2 regions of the Blautia producta genome follow, and region 1 is predicted to be linked to the other one. Evidence: riboswitches for the same ligand, from Rfam matches in the RefSeq annotation. Region 1 holds a riboswitch; the other holds the start of a gene.
The links. Region 1 has a riboswitch for FMN ahead of BLCOC_RS23365 (ECF transporter S component). Riboswitches for the same ligand answer to the same signal wherever they lie in the genome.

Region 1 (8,222 bases):
GTTTGCGATGGCTACGCTCTCCGTAGTGCCCATTGTTTTGATATTCATATTCTTCCAGAAATATCTGGCAGACGGAATTGCAACATCAGGGTTAAAGGGATGATAAAACGTGCGGAAACCATATCCGGGAAATGAAATACTAGGAGGAAACTATGTGTAACTGGGAGCAGGCGTGGCTTGCATATGAACCGATAGAAAATCAGAAAAACAGGAATTTTTTTGAGTCTGTATATACAGACCAAAACGGAGAGCTGGTCAAAACCGCTCTCCAGGAAATAGAGACGGCATCTGAAAAATTATTTAACATCCATATTGCCAAAACAGAGGACAGGAACAAGGCTGGGATTCTGTTAGAAATAAATCCCACACTAGATCTGGGTAGGGAAGGATATGCGATAACTGAAGAAAACGGCAGAATCCATATCTGCGCAGCCAGGGAAAACGGACTTTTGTACGGAACCTTCCGGTTTCTTCTCGTGGTTTCCTCAGGAAAAGAGATCAAGGGCATTTCCCTTCAGGAAATTCCGCAGAATCCTGTCAGAATGCTGAACCAATGGGACAACATAGACGGCAGCATTGAGCGTGGATACGCAGGAAACTCCTTTTTCTATGAGAACGGAAAGGTATGCGTAACGAAGCGGATCACAGATTATGCAAGACTTCTCTGTTCTGTGGGGATCAATGCTATTTCCATCAATAATGTGAATGTCCGGGAAGGGGCAGAATGGCTTATTACAGAAAAACATTATAAAGAATTGGAACAGATTTCCGGTATCTTTGGGAAATATGGCATTTCCATGTACCTGTGTATTGACTTTGCAGCACCCATGACTCTGGACGGACTTCCCTGCGCGGATCCTCTGAACGAGGAAGTGAGGAACTGGTGGGAGAAAAAATGCAGTGAGATTTTCAGCCGTATCCCCAATATGGGAGGTTTTCTTGTAAAAGCGGACTCGGAGGGGCGTCCCGGTCCTTTCGCATATGGCAGGAACCATGCAGACGGCGCCAACATGCTGGCCCGGGCGGTAAAGCCTTACGGAGGAACGATTATCTGGAGATGTTTTGTGTACAATTGTCAGCAGGACTGGCGGGACCGCAGGACGGACCGGGCGCGTGCCGGATATGACAATTTTATGCCCCTGGACGGAAAATTTGATGACAATGTGATCCTTCAGATTAAAAACGGACCTATTGATTTTCAGGTAAGGGAACCGGTTCATCCCCTTTTCGGCGGACTGCAGCACACCAACCAGATGTTGGAGGTGCAGATAGCCCAGGAATACACCGGGCAGCAGATTGATGTGTGTTACCTTGTTCCTATGTGGAAAGAAGTGCTGGATTTTTCTACAGGCTGTGGAAAACCCGAAGATACGGTTGCGGATATAATCTCCGGCAGAACATTTGGTCAGGTAAAATGCGGCATGGCAGCAGTTGCCAATACAGGAAAGGATGCCAACTGGACAGGACATGATCTTGCGGGCGCCAACTTATATGGATTCGGACGCCTGGCCTGGAATCCTCAGACATCAGCAGAGGAAATTGTGCAGGAGTGGATTGCCCTGCAGATCAGCAGAGACAGCGGGGTGATGGCAGTTGTCTCAGACATTCTTCTTCGTTCCAGGGAAGTTTATGAAAGATATACAGCGCCTCTGGGAATCGGTTTTATGGTGAACCCTGCACACCACTACGGACCCAATCCTGAAGGATACGAATATTCCAAATGGGGCACCTACCACAGAGCGGATCATCTGGCAGTAGGTGTTGATAGAAGCGACAAAGGTACCGGATACAGTGAACAGTATTTTGAGAAAAATGCAGCCCTGTACAGAGATGCAGAGAGCTGTCCTGAAAATCTGCTGCTGTTTTTCCATCGTGTACCCTACACACACCGGCTGCACTCCGGGAAAACATTGATCCAGCATATATATGACAGTCATTTTGAGGGATATGCAGATGTTCAAAAGATGCAGAGAGACTGGGATTCACTGGAAGATAAAATTCCACAGCACATTTTCAAAAGAGTTAAAGAACGCTTTGCGCGCCAGGCTGAAAACAGCCGGGAGTGGTGCGATGTGATCAACAGTTTCTTTTATAGAAAATCTATGATCCCGGATGAAAAGGGAAGAGATATTTTTTAATGAATAGATTCCCCTGCCTGATAACAGCAATGTTTCAGGCAGGGGAATTTGCGTTGTGAGTTATGTATCATGAGTTATGTATAATGAGTCATACACAATGAGTAATACATAATAAGTAATACCTATTATGTATTATATAATTGCTGTTACACGATGAATAATAAATAATAATAAGTTCCTGATGAAACATTATTTTTATTATGGTACAATATTGTTATCAAGATTAAAGAATATAGTGTAAGGAAATATGGTATAAAGTAATATTCAGGTATTGAGCAGTTAGAGCGGTACCATAAAAGGAATAATAGCAGGAGGATAAAATGCTTACATCATTAATTATAGGTATAGTTTCCGGCTGGATAGCCGGCAGAATTATGGACGTAAAAAAGGGAGGATTCATTAAAACCATTGCCACGGGAATCGTCGGCTCCTTTGTGGGCAGCGCCGTTATTTCAATCGTTGGATTTCATGCAAATGGCTTTCTGGCTAATATTATAGTGTCTGTTTTTGGCGCATGTATTTTCTTGTTTGTTGCGAAGAAAATTTTTAAATAATAGGAAGTGCTGCTGAGCGGCAGGTCTGTGTCAAATGACCATATCTGCCAACAATTAATATATATAATTAAATGGAATGCTGCAAAATCCGATGCGGTTTTTAAAGCGCTGCACTGATTTTTGCAATAAAGCACAGCGCCTGGTAAATTGTTAAATATGAAGTCAGGGGGGGACATGGTGAAAAAAATAAAAGGTTATATTTTATTGTTTCTGACTGCAAGTATGTTATCCGGCTGTGCGTATACTGATTGGCCTATTCAAATAAAGACTACATCATTTGAAACATCAGAAATAAAGCAAAAAGATAATATTATTATATCTAAAGGCAAAGTGAAAGTACATGACTCTTATGGTGTTTTGCTGGCAGTTGAAGTCAGTGAAGATACGCCGGGAAAGTTGAATATTGTTTACAGCAAAGATAAAAATAAGCTAGAAATATTTCAAGATTGGAGAAAATTCCTACTGTTGAAAGAAGATGCTGTAAGTGACGAGGATTCCGGTGATATTACAATTGAGTTGTCAAAAGGTCTGAATGAATTTGTGATTTCTGGCTCGGATTGTACTTGTGAATATGCAGTCAGTCTAAGTATTCCGGCCAAAGATAGATTGGTAAGCTATGATGGCGCATATATAATGCCTCATGAATAGAATCTAATAACCGCCCTATTATAGTGGTGCGATATCTATTGGTGTAAAAATGCTTTACAAAAATAACAGTATATATAGAATATATTTTGACAATAAGAGAAGGCGTTGTTATGAAAAAGAAAAATAGAATATTAATTGCTGTATTGTGCCTTCTAGCTGTCGGTGGGGGGATTTTGTTCTATAATAAGAATGCCGATGTTGGCCAAAATTTTGATGAAACAAAGGCATTTGAAAAGCTTACAAAAAAGAATCCATATCTAAAGAATGACAAACGAAAGACTGCAGGTGAGGATATATATGCAAAGGGTGAACATATTGTTATTACAGATGAGGAATTGGAATGGCAGACTGAGGTTTTCAAGCTGACAAGTTCTAACGTTCCGGAAGGGGATGTGTTTGATTTTATCTGTAAATTTAAAACATTATATTATGTTGCAGCCCAAAATGGTTTTTTAGTCTCAGATGAAGAACTGGACAGAGCAATAGCATTTAATATAGAAACTTATGAGCTGATGAAGAAGGAAGGAGAAGTTGATGCCCTTTATGAATCCTACGGCGGTGCACAAAATTATGAAGATGCCATGAGGGAAGTAACCCGGAAAAGTATGACCATTGAAAAATATATGAGCAGCTTAAAAGAAGAATTTGCGGGGGATTTTACCGAGGAACAAATTGCTTTGGGTGCGCTGGAGGAAAAATGGGCATATAAAAGGACAGATATAGAGAAATCCTTGGTAGAAGAAGAAAATATCCAAAAGCAATGAGGTATTTTAGCAATGTCTGGCTTCAAAACTCAGGAGGTAAAAGAATGAAGTGGAAAGTAAAAAGAGCCACTTGCAAAACAAGCAGCTCTAGTATATAATTTACTTAGAAAGGTTATCGGAATTGAATTTCCGATTGCCCTCAGTTAATAATGACTATGAAGAATAGCATCCAAACTTTAGGCGGTGGGGATGCTATTTCTTTTTATTAATATGATTGTCTATGTAAGACAGAGCCGCAAATACTACCAGCAAAAGCGTTAGCACTTCTATGGTATTCATGGGTATCACCCTCTCTTAAGTGATGTCGTTATATTAGCCTCAAATGATAAGCATTCATATGATGAAGTTTATGAAACATATTAAGAAAAGGGGAAAATTATGAAAAATAAAATCTTATTGACAGGAGTAATTGTTTGTTTTCTTCTATCTGGATGTGGTAAGCAAACAAAATCGGATAGCATTAAAGTTACTACACTAGAGGGCTCATATTCTATTGATGTTGATTCTTATTCTGAACTGGCTGGTGACGCGGATTATGTTATAATTGGTAAGATAATAGATGAATTAACTACCAATTACAAATGGCCTGTAATATTAGAAAATGAAGATGGGACAGAACGAGAGGATACAATACCATATACAGATTATAGTGTTGAGGTATTAAACAATTTAAAAGGAGAACTAACACAGGAATCACCGATAACAATAACAAAAGTAGGTGGGGTAACGAAAAATGGAGATATGTATATACTTTATGAGAATGACATCCTTCCTTCTATTGGTGGCTCATATGTTTTTTATATTTACGCTCAAGATGATGGGAGCAACTTAGTATCTGGCCCGAACTCGACCATTCCGATAGAGAATGTGAGTCAGACAAAGGCTACAACAAGATTTATCCAAGAAGAAAACCAAGATCATGAAAGTATATTAGAGCAGGTAATAGATGGGGTTGACAACCCAATTATAACCCAGAGAAATAGGTCAATCTCAAATGATGATATTTCTACCTCAAACTAATATATTTATATACAATATCCACAAAAACCCTTGAAAAATATAGTCAAATGCGCTATAATTTCTATTAGAATAAAAAGAAATTCTTCGGGGCAGGGTGCAACTCCCTACCGGCGGTATAGTCCGCGACCCATGTAAATGGCTGAACCGGTGTGATTCCGGTACCGACAGTTAAAGTCTGGATGAGAGAAGAAAATGTATGTCATAATGCAGATTTCATCCATGCCCTGATTATCAGGGCATTTTTTCGTAGTTTCATTTTTGCGGTTTCAGGAATGGTTTCAGAATTTTCCTGTGATACTGCCAGGAAGACGCTGCGTGCTTATGACAGAAAAAGAAGAATTTCCTTTTATGAAACCATCATAAAAAGGAGAGAATGAAAATGAGTAATGAAGCAATTGTAAACAAAAGGCCTGCGGGCGCACAGAACCGTTCTAAGATCAGGACACTGGCACAGGTAGCCATGCTTGGAGCAGTGGCCACAGTATTGATGATGATTGAATTTCCCATCCCGGTGATCGCACCGCCCTTCTACCAGATGGACTTCTCCGAAGTGCCTGTACTGGTCGGCGCGTTTGCCATGGGGCCGGCAGCGGGTATTATGATCGAGCTTTTAAAGGTACTGTTGTATGCAGTCATCCACGGTTCTGCCACAGCGGGTGTGGGAGAGATCGCCAATTTCCTGATAGGATGCTCCTTCATTGTCCCGGCAGCATTTTTCTATAAATACCGCAGGAACAAAATGTATGCTGTGATCGGTATGGTCATAGGAACCATCACAATGGCTGTTGTGGGTTGTGTTGTGAACGCATTTATCCTGCTTCCCGCATATGGGGCAGCATTTGGAATGCCGGTGAGCGCGTTTATCCAGATGGGAACATCGATCCATCCCGCTATCAATAACCTGTTTACCTTTGTGGTGCTGGCAGTGGCACCCTTTAATCTGGTGAAGGGATGTATCATCTCTGCCGTCACACTGCTTATTTATAAAAGAATCAGAGTATTACTGCGAGGAGAATAATAATGCCGGAGATAAAAAAAGTGACGCCGCTTACAGAGAACCCACATGTGAATCTCTACCATTTAGATGTGGAGAGCAAGACAGGAAGAAAAGGCCATTACTACGTGGCGTCACGGGCAAAGACCGAAAATGACCTGAAGATAAAAACAAGAAAAAACACCCCCGACGGAGTCATTATCTACAGCCTTTACGGGGAGAAGAAAGACAGGGTCGTATTGGTGCGTCAGTACCGGTACGCCATCGACAGCTATATCTATGAATTTCCGGCAGGCTTGGTAGAGCCAGGTGAAGATTATAAAGAGGCCGGAATCAGGGAAATGAAAGAGGAAACAGGTCTAACTCTGTCGCCGCTCCAGGTGGATCCGGCATATGAAAAGCCGTATTTCACCACCATTGGGATGACAGATGAGTCCTGCGCCAGTGTATATGGCTACGCTTCCGGTCAGGCGTCCCGAGATGGACTGGAGGACTCAGAGGAGCTTGAGATTGTACTGGCAGACAGGGAAGAAGTCAGGAGAATACTGCGGGAAGAGAATGTGGCGATCATGACAGCATATATGCTGATGCACTTTCTTCATGATGATGAGCCATTTGCTTTTCTGAAGGAAATATAACAATTGCCAGGTTATAGATTCTGTCATTTTTATATGCCGGCATTCTGAACCCCCAACACAGACATAATTACTGATCAGATATAGTTCGCAAATTTTTCATAAAAAATTAACGGGATAGGCATTGTATCCCATGCGGATGAAAGAGTATACTTAAAGCAGCCGGTGCAGGAAAATCTGCCCCGGCTGTTGTCAGATTGCATTGATGGCAGTCAAAACAGGCAGGCATGGGAGATATTTATATATGAAGAAGTGGAAAAAGTATGTAAAGGGTACTCTAGCGGCATTGTTTACAGTTTTGGGCGTTGTTCTGGCCATTTTTTTGGGAATCAGATTCCTCAGGTTTTTTATGCCTTTTGTCATTGGGTGGATCATTGCCATGATCGCAAGCCCTCTGGTGAGAATGGTTGAAAAGAGGATGAAAATAGCCAGAAAGCACACATCTATGCTGATCATTATAGCAGTTCTAGCTGCCATAATCGCGGCAGGATATTTTATAGGGGCAAAAGCAGTGGAAGAGACCAGCGCACTGATCGATCAGGCGCCGGATATATACAGCGGATTCCGGGAGGATTTCCAGGAGGTTGAGCACAATCTGAATAAGTTCATGAAACAGCTTCCGGAAAATGTACAGACTTCTATCAATAATGTACAGGATGACCTAGGAGAACGGATAGGAAAACTGGTGGGAAATATCAGTGAGTGGACAGTGGGTTATGCGGGAGACATGGCAAAGCATCTTCCCAATGTGCTGATCTCTATTATTTTTACAATATTATCTGCATATTTTTTCATTGCGGACCGGGATGGAATCCTGGAGTTTGGGCGGAATAACACACCGCAGATCATCCAGGAAAAATGGAAGCTGCTCTCAGACAGCTTTAAAAAGGTATTCGGCGGTTATTTTAAGGCACAGTTCAAGATCATGGCTATTATCTGGGCGATACTTTGTGTGGGGCTGTTGTTTCTGCAAGTGAGTTTTGCCGTTTTGGTTGCATTTCTTATTTCCTTTTTGGATATGCTTCCGTTTTTCGGGACCGGGACAGCCCTTATTCCGTGGGCCATCTTTAAACTTCTGTCCGGCGATACAAAGTTTGCAGTGGGTCTGATCATTCTTTATCTGGTGACGCAGTTGGTCAGAAGGATCATAGAGCCGAAAATGGTGGGAGATTCCATTGGTATGGACCCTCTTCTTACTCTGATCTTTATGTATACAGGATACCGTATCAGCAGTGTTATAGGTATGATACTTGCTGTTCCCATAGGGGCAGTTGTGATCAATTTTTATAAAGCAGGAATGTTTGACAAGCCTCTTCAGTCGGCAAAGGAAGCGCTGGAAGACCTTTTGGAATGGTTTTACCGCACGTCAAGGGACGATGACCAGATAGAGAATAAAGAATAAGGGAACAGGATAAGATAGCATAAAGAGCAAATCATGGTAATGTTTCGGTAAGTATATGCATTTACTG
Region 2 (8,222 bases), 2.4 Mb from region 1:
TGCATGATGTACATGAAAGGCTGCCTCTGGCAGATACTCTATGCCTTGCCAAAGATCTGGAACCCTACAAATTATTTTTCCTGGAGGACGCGCTTCCGCCCGAACAGGCCGATTATTTTAAGATCATACGGGAACAGACCACTATCCCTCTGGCAATGGGAGAGCTTTTCACCAATCCTGTGGAGTGGAAGACTCTTGTACAAAACCAGTGGATCGACTTTATACGTGTTCATGTCAGTGATATCGGAGGTCTTACTCCGGCCAAAAAGCTGGCGCATTTCTGCGAAGCCTATGGTGTGCGCACTGCCTGGCACGGGCCTAACGACCTGTCACCTGTGGGAATGACTGCACAGATGCATCTGGATCTGGCATGTACAAACTTCGGCATCCAGGAGTTCAGTGGTTTTAACGAGGCTGAAAAAGCAATTTTCCCCGGATGTCCGGAAGTCATAAACGGGTATGCCTGCTTAAGTGACCGTCCCGGGATCGGAATTGATTTTGATGAGAAGGAAGCGGCTAAATTCCCTTATACAGACATGGACTTTGGCTGGCTTTTCTCACGCCTGCCGGACGGTACTGCTGTCCGCCCGTAAAGTATATCTCAAAAGCAGTTATGGGTATCACAAAGTCCGGTACTTTATGATACCCATAAGGCAGTGGCTCAGTAACTTAATAGTTACCTTTAATCTTTATTTCTTATCGTATGGTTTCACCTCTACAGACTTTTTATCAAAGTCAATAAAAAGCTGATACGCATATCCGTCTTCACTTGTATCCCAGATCTCCACATATCTCGGTGACACTTCTATAAGGATTTCTGTATCCTCGTGGCTGTATTTGTTGTAGCTCTCCCACAGATATTTTTTGTATCCCTCTTCAAATCTTCTTCCTGGTTCTTCCACAACAAGTCCTTTGTTCAAGGCTGTTCCCTCTACCTGGACGCCGCTCCAGCACAGAGCTACATTGGGATTTTCCAGAAGCTGTTTCGTCTTTCTGAAATTCTTATCTGTTTTAAAATAGATCTTATCATCGTAAAAAAGGCAGCTCACATTCCTCACCATAACATAGTCGTCGAGGCTGGACGCCAGTGCCATGATCTTACTGTTTCCCAGCATTTCAAACATACGTCCTACAGCGTCCTCATAGCTGATAGATTTGTCCATTGTAAATTTCATTTTTGTTTATCCCCCTTTATTTTTCTACAATACTCCTGATCACCCTGCTCAATCTTTTGTACAACAGAAATGTCAAAACTGACGTCACTCCATACTTGATCAGATTGAAGGGCAGGATTCCTAAAACTGCCATGGAAAAGGCATTTTTCATAGCCGGATTCACAGCACTGCACATGGATATGATCTCATCCATAGTCATGCCAAACAGACGCACATAAAACGGAATGATCAGGTACAGATTTGTAAAAATTGCCACAATTCCCACCAGTACCGTGCTGACACCCATGCCGGCTAATGCCGTCTTCTTTGTCTTATGCCTGTGATAGATCAGCAGCGCCGGCATAACATAGCAGAAGCTCAGGATAAAATTCTGCAGCTCGCCGGTTCCCAGAGAAAAGCTGCCCTGCATGACAAGCTGCAGCAGTATCTTTACCACAATGATCATGAGTGCCGCACCCGGGCCGAACATAAACCCGCCCAGCATCTCCATCAATCCCGACAAGTCAAAGGACATAAAGGGCGGCATAAAAGGAAGCGGAAATCTGAAAAGCATGAGAACAGCGCTCACTGCCCCCATAAGGCCGATAAATGCTGTCTTCTTCACCCGCATTTTCGTACCGGTTACGGCCCTCATTCCATGGTCAAAAGCTGCATTGGTTGTTTCGTTTGTCTGGTCCATTGTCGTATCCTCCTTCAAAAAAATGAGCCCGGGACATAAGATATGCTCCGGGCGTAGTTTCACAGAAAATGTCTTTTCTCATCCGGACTATACCGTCGGTGCTGGAATTCCCCTTTTTCGATCAAGGAGTCACCAGCTCAGCCGCCAAAGCGGGTCATGGACTATACCATCGGTAGGGACTTGCACCCTGCCACAAAGACTTCAATATTCATTTTTTGAAATCAGAAATGTAGTAAACATCGTCTGTTGTCTTTGATTATATACCATACTTTTCCATATGTAAACAAAAATATGAGATTGCCTCAACGTGCATGATCCAATGCCTTGAAAAGAGCATCCAGATCAACCCTTCCGTACTGTCTTTAGTGTCACCTCAACAGCTTCAAATTTTTAACAAGCTGAAATTCAGCGTTCACTCATATATCCTTTTATTTCATCAGCAGTTAATTTCCGTACTTCTGTATGTGGATATTCTTTATATTCTCCAACTGTAAAGACCGGGGATATTTGTCTGCATTTCTTATCTTTATTTTTTTTCAGGAAAATATGCAACTCCTCATCATCCGCAAATATTTTATAGGATACTCTGCCTTTGCTATTTTCTATTTCATAAATACCACACGGCTTTTTTGTTGTATAGTCAGCCGTTCGTAAATAGAGTTTTGCAATTTCTAACGACCTGAACGGAAAATTCCACCTTTGTAATCCTCTATTTTTATCATGTTCAATACAAATGCAGCGGCCACAGGTTCCACATATATACTGCGTGTGGTTTTCTAAACAGTCCAAGGGATTTAATAATGGAGTAGCTCTATTTTCATCAGAGTAACATTCTTCACACATTTTACTTTTCGCTCCTTTTCAAGCTCAAATTTGTTCACCTTAAAAGCCGGAATTTATAACATTGAAATCATAGGATTTCATGATCTATTCCGACCAGCTTTGTATCTCAATAATATTTCCTTCACAATCAGCCGCATATACAAAGACCGCCTTCATATTCTGCCTTTACCAGTTCTCCAATCTGTTTACCGCCTTTTTCAAGCAATAGCAGCAATGTCTTTTCAACATCGTCTACTTCAAATGCAAGATGCGCTATCCCACATTTGTTCAAGGCCTGCAGGAATTTTCTCTATATTTCCGGTATGATCCCCCTCCTCCCAAGGATGACTCGCTTACTTCTGCCTTTTTAAATCCTGCGCTGCCACTTCCACGGCTTTTGGGAAATCACGATTCTTCTCCCGGTACTTCTCCCCTGTAAAACACACAAAACTTTATTGTATTACAGCGCTGCCTGCTCTGCTTAACCTCTATACTAAATATACCATAATCTCTTTCTGTCAGGCAATGGCAGCTCTGAAAGAATTCCGGAAAGTTTAACTTCGGTTACTGTCCGCAGGCCGCTGTGCCGGAAGACGTTTTGCGCAGGAAAACACTTACTGCCGGATTTCAGTAAAACCGGTACTGCCAAAAAAAGGCCGCTGACTGTACTTTAAAAAAAACCACACTTTAAGCAAAATATTTTTTACGTATGCGCATTTATCCCCATAAGTATAAGCTTTTGTAAGCCATTCTCCTTTTCCTGCAACGGTATATCTTACGATAAAAAGCACACATTTTACCAAAATAAAGATACCGAAAAGAAAACATTCCCTGCTATAATATAACAATAAATGATCAGTGGATCTCTGTCATCCGCATGATTGTAACCGGCAAAAGAAAAGATCAAGGAGGACACATTATGACAAAGTATACCCTTCACCCCATTCACATTGACCCGGAAAAGACCTGGCTCATGGACTTTGACGAATACTACGGTGGAAAAAAGACTTATTCCAAATACCTGATCGAACCATACGGGCCTTACCAGCACAACGAATTGCTGGACACGGTTTACGTGGATCCCAACCATGAGATGTGTTATCATGAACATACCCGCGGTGTAGAAACCTTTCTTGTGGACGGCGGTTCTGTACTGACCGAGATCTGCGGCAAAAAAGCTGTTTGCACCAAAGGCGACATTGTCCATCTGGCAGCCTATACCCCACACAAATTCACCTGGATCGACGCGGGAACCATATGGCGGGAGCTGTTCCAGGAAACCCAGATGGGCGAAGATTGTATTGCCAACCTGCGTTTTAAAGAATATAATAAAACTGAATTCGACATGGCAAAAGACGGCCAGAGCACTGACAGTCTCTACTATACTTATACCCCTGTCACAGAGACAGTTCCCAAAGAGCAGATTTATCAGATTCGTCCCTACAACAGTGGTCTGTGTATCTATAAATTTGAGGGATGCGAACTGCGGCAGAAGGTTGCACGCTGGGAGACAAAGGGACACAAAGAAATCTGGCAGCTCTGTATGGAGCCTGGTTTCCAGTTAAGCTGGAGTGCCCAAAATCCCTTCTACAGTCTTTTCATTGTTCAGGAAGGTTCTGTGGAGGTACGCATAGACGGCATGGAGCCGTTTACTGCCAAGGAGCGTGACGTGCTGCATATTCCCACCCACCTCTCAGGCGAGATCACAGCCCCTGACAAAGCCGTACTCTTTGATTATAACTGTGAAGGTTTCGGGCTTCGGGCCATTGAAGAGCTGTACGCCCTATACGCGGCTGACCCAAAAAAAGCAGAGACGGAAGCGGAAGCCATTCTTTCCAAACATAAATGTTATGTGCGCGGCCATCTTATAAAATAAGCAGTTGAAAACGGCCGGAACAAGGAAAAGGATTCCTAGGTTCCGGCCGTTTTATCATTTAAGATCCAGAGGACAAAAGGGAGGCGGCAAACCGATATATGAAAATCTTAGTTTTTGGAAATGCTGACATGAAGCCCGGCTTTATCCGGGCCGGAAACCAACATGGACATCATGTACTGTATACAGACAGGCTTCCATCTGTGGATGAAACTCTGAGCTTTTCTCCGGTTGCGGTGATCCTGATGATCCAAAGGCCGGCATCCCGCATTCAGGACTGCCTGGCTGCCATCTATCATGCATGTACTGCGCGCCTTTTTCTGTTGTTTGAACTCCACGAGAACGGTGTCTGCTGCTTTGTAGAAACCACACAGCGGGACAACAGGCTCCATGATTTTTTCCTCACCGCAGCCGAAGGAAAACATGTGGTGTCACTGCAATATCCCCATCAGAGCTGGAAGAATCGTTTTCCGGACGCCTTCCGTCATTTGGAGCGAAGGGAAGCCATGAAAATGATGCTGTACGGTGTTACCGAGGAAGAATTTGAAAGCTCCAGAAAACAATATGATCTGCACATTCATTCATCGGATTTTTATCTGTTTATGTGGGAGCTTGACAAAACCGCACTGGTGGATTACCCGGTAAACAAATCGATCCATTATTTCCTTCATGCACTGCGTCTGGAGGATTTCCTGCTGATACTGGAAGAAAACCAGGGAGGAGAAATCATCTTTTCAGATATCTCCTTTGCCTATATCCTTGTGAATGCTTCCCGCCCTTCCTGCGCCCGTACAAGGCGGCAGCAGGCAGACCATCTGGCACTGGAATTTTCAAAAGCCGCCGGACAAATCTCCTCCAACTGTTTTATCAGTGACCTGCTGCAGGGACCGGAGGATATCAGCCGGGGACATCAGGATTTTAAAAGGACCTGTGCCTACCGTTTTTTCTGCCGGGAGGCAGTCGCCATCTCCAATGATTATATCAAGACCCATCAGCGCTGGTTCAGCAGAGATGAGATCCAGAACACCATTGACGCCATTGAACATTATCTCAGTTTTGATATCAGCAATGAGGAGCTTCCTAAACTGATCCGGCATCTTTATCTCAAGATCGTCAAACCCAGTATGAGTTATAAGCTGTATTATCTGGTAAGCGAATCCATTCTGAAGTCCCTGAAAGACGAACTGTCTGTCAAACTGCTGATGGAGACCATTGACAGCCCCTGGCTTGTACTGACCACACAATTAGGCACCATAGAGGAAAGCTATGCCCGCGTGCTGGACTGTATCAACACCCTGGCAAAACAGCAGGTAAAGACACATAATATCAGCAACAGGGTGGTCCGCCAGGTTCTCCGGCATATAGAAGAACACTATACGCAGCCCCTGTCTGTAAGCGATATTGCCAAACGCCTCAACGTAAGCCCGTCCTATCTGAGCCAGTGTTTTAAGGCAGAAACAGGTGTCAGTATAAAACACTATCTGACTATGCGCCGCATGCAGCAGGCAAAGCAGCTTCTGCTCACCACCGATGAGTCTGTCAGTTCCATTGCCATAGCTGTCGGATATGATGACTATCGTCAGTTTTCTAAAATGTTCAAAGTCTATACCGGCGTGACGCCTGTACAATGCAGGAAAGGGGTAATGTGACAACTGCCCCTTACCTGTCATCTCCTATTAAAAACCATCCGCCTTCTGTGAAATACCCTTCATTTGCCAGTCTGACAGGTTCTATTTTCTCTGTTCCGGGCAGTCCGAACATGATATAAATATCAAGCTCTTCTGTCTTCTCATCCTTTCCAAAGCGGCCATCCGGCACAAAATCCACGTAAAATTCCCCTTTGTCTTTGGCGTCTGCTGAAAAAGAAAGAGGAAGTATCTGTTGGGAATCTTCTGACTGAATCTTCAGAAAAGCCTCCATATCAGAGGGAATATAAGAAAAACCACTGTTTTTCACTGTCCCTTCCACGGTAACTTCCTTTCCTTTTTTCAATTTCTGCGGGAAACGAACTTTCTCTACCCATATTCGGTATCCCAGGTGTGACGTAATATAATCATAACCTGACATATCTTCAAAGGTCTGTTCTTTCCATTGGCTGATAACTGCCTGGTCCGCATAGCCGTTTAAATATGAGGCATGCATCATAGAAAGCTCTTTTACCGCATTATTTACATCCGAAACCTCCGAAACATAAGGCATTTCCCCGCCGTTAAAGGAAGTGGAGACTGTCTTCTCAAGAAATTCAAGACTTTCTCTCCTGTCCTTCTCTCCGTCTTTGTAAGTGCCCAGGTCTGTATCCGATCCGAACAGGCCGTCATTATAAATTCCCAGACGGTCTGTTTTGAGATCATATTTTAAAGCTTGCCGGATAAACTGGGGCTTTCTCACCCCGACAGGAATACGTACATCCAGATTCTCCAGCAGATGTTCCAGAAATTCTATCTGAAATGGTTTTTCTTTTGTGTCGTATTCCACATAGTCTGTAGCATGCCATTCTCCCCAGGGCCCTAAAAAGCCGGCCTGCACGCCCATGATCTGCTGTGCATGTCTGTTTAATACCCCGCAGATCTCTCCGGTGTGTGACAGTATATGGCTGCGGGGAGGATCCTCATATTCTCCCTTCCAATCGTATGCCGCCCTGAAGATCACAGAAACCCCAGCCTCCTCTGCTGCCAGAAGCGCCTGCTCCAATGCGTCCAGAATTTCAGCGGAAAGCTGCTCTTTGTCCGCCTCCTTTTTCAGATCCATAGTCAGAAGTACAATCTTAAGTGCATTATTTTTCTCTGCTTCTCTCCGCATAGCCTCTGTGTCATGAATATCATACTGACAGTACCAGCCTGTCCGCGGATTGGTAAAAGCTTCAGAAGTTTCTTCCCCTGTCCATGTCCGATACTTATTCCGTCCCTGATACAGACATAAGATCAGAATGATCAGAAGCAGAACAAATAGAATCATTCTTTTCTTCAATGCAGTTTCCTTTCCTTTAAATCTGAGGATTCAGTTTCAAAACCACCTCACAGATCCCGGCATATATCCTGGGACACAGACGGAATATCATGACAGCGATCCGGTCAGCAGCGTTTTCTGCTCTGCGGATACATCTGTTATATTTACGGTAATATTTTCTATGTTCCTGCTCCAGATGTGTTAGAAGTTTTTTTCTGTTGGGCATGTATTTCCACACACGGTACCAGGATATTTGAACATTCAGCAGATACCGCTTTCTGGCATATGCCGTCTCCCTTCTGTCACCTTTTTTTTCAAAATATTCTGCGCACTCTCTCAGAGCTGCCAGCTTATCCAAACGCCTTTCATTATAGCCTTCGGACATGATACTGCCCTCCCTCTGGCGATAGCAGTAATATTTCCTGGTCGTGACTGCCACATGACGGGATTCATACAAAATCTTGTATGTCACAAATTCATCCTCATTGATCCGCCCTTCAGGATAGACCAGCAGTTCCTTCCACTTCCTATGATACAGCTTTCCCCACGCCACGATCATACCGCGTTCGTTTTTCTCCACGATCCTGGCTGCCGCAGCATGTCCGCTTATGCAGTATTCCATCACCTGTTCCTTTTTCTCTTTTTCTTCAGTGACGGTACCATCCTCATGCTCCCAGGCCAGACGATACCCGCATACGGAAACATCCGCCTTATATTTTATGATATT

Region 2: another riboswitch for FMN. It lies ahead of BLCOC_RS12300 (ECF transporter S component); the one in region 1 lies ahead of BLCOC_RS23365 (ECF transporter S component).

What each region holds. Positions count from the first base shown of each region.
Region 1 is NZ_CP136422.1:5,186,251-5,194,472, reverse strand. It holds gene BLCOC_RS23395 (carbohydrate ABC transporter permease) at 1-103, shown strand, start outside; gene BLCOC_RS23390 (alpha-glucuronidase family glycosyl hydrolase) at 153-2,138, shown strand; gene BLCOC_RS23385 (GlsB/YeaQ/YmgE family stress response membrane protein) at 2,459-2,692, shown strand; gene BLCOC_RS23380 (hypothetical protein) at 2,867-3,340, shown strand; gene BLCOC_RS23375 (hypothetical protein) at 3,451-4,104, shown strand; gene BLCOC_RS23370 (cell surface protein) at 4,483-5,124, shown strand; FMN riboswitch at 5,201-5,319, shown strand; gene BLCOC_RS23365 (ECF transporter S component) at 5,504-6,142, shown strand; gene BLCOC_RS23360 (NUDIX hydrolase) at 6,145-6,756, shown strand; gene ytvI (sporulation integral membrane protein YtvI) at 6,998-8,155, shown strand.
Region 2 is NZ_CP136422.1:2,777,869-2,786,090, reverse strand. It holds gene BLCOC_RS12310 (enolase C-terminal domain-like protein) at 1-593, shown strand, start outside; gene BLCOC_RS12305 (pyridoxamine 5'-phosphate oxidase family protein) at 690-1,175, opposite strand; gene BLCOC_RS12300 (ECF transporter S component) at 1,192-1,854, opposite strand; FMN riboswitch at 1,921-2,058, opposite strand; gene BLCOC_RS12295 (hypothetical protein) at 2,260-2,697, opposite strand; gene BLCOC_RS12290 (hypothetical protein) at 3,596-4,552, shown strand; gene BLCOC_RS12285 (AraC family transcriptional regulator) at 4,651-6,198, shown strand; gene BLCOC_RS12280 (DUF4832 domain-containing protein) at 6,209-7,516, opposite strand; gene BLCOC_RS12275 (glycosyltransferase family 2 protein) at 7,533-8,222, opposite strand, start outside.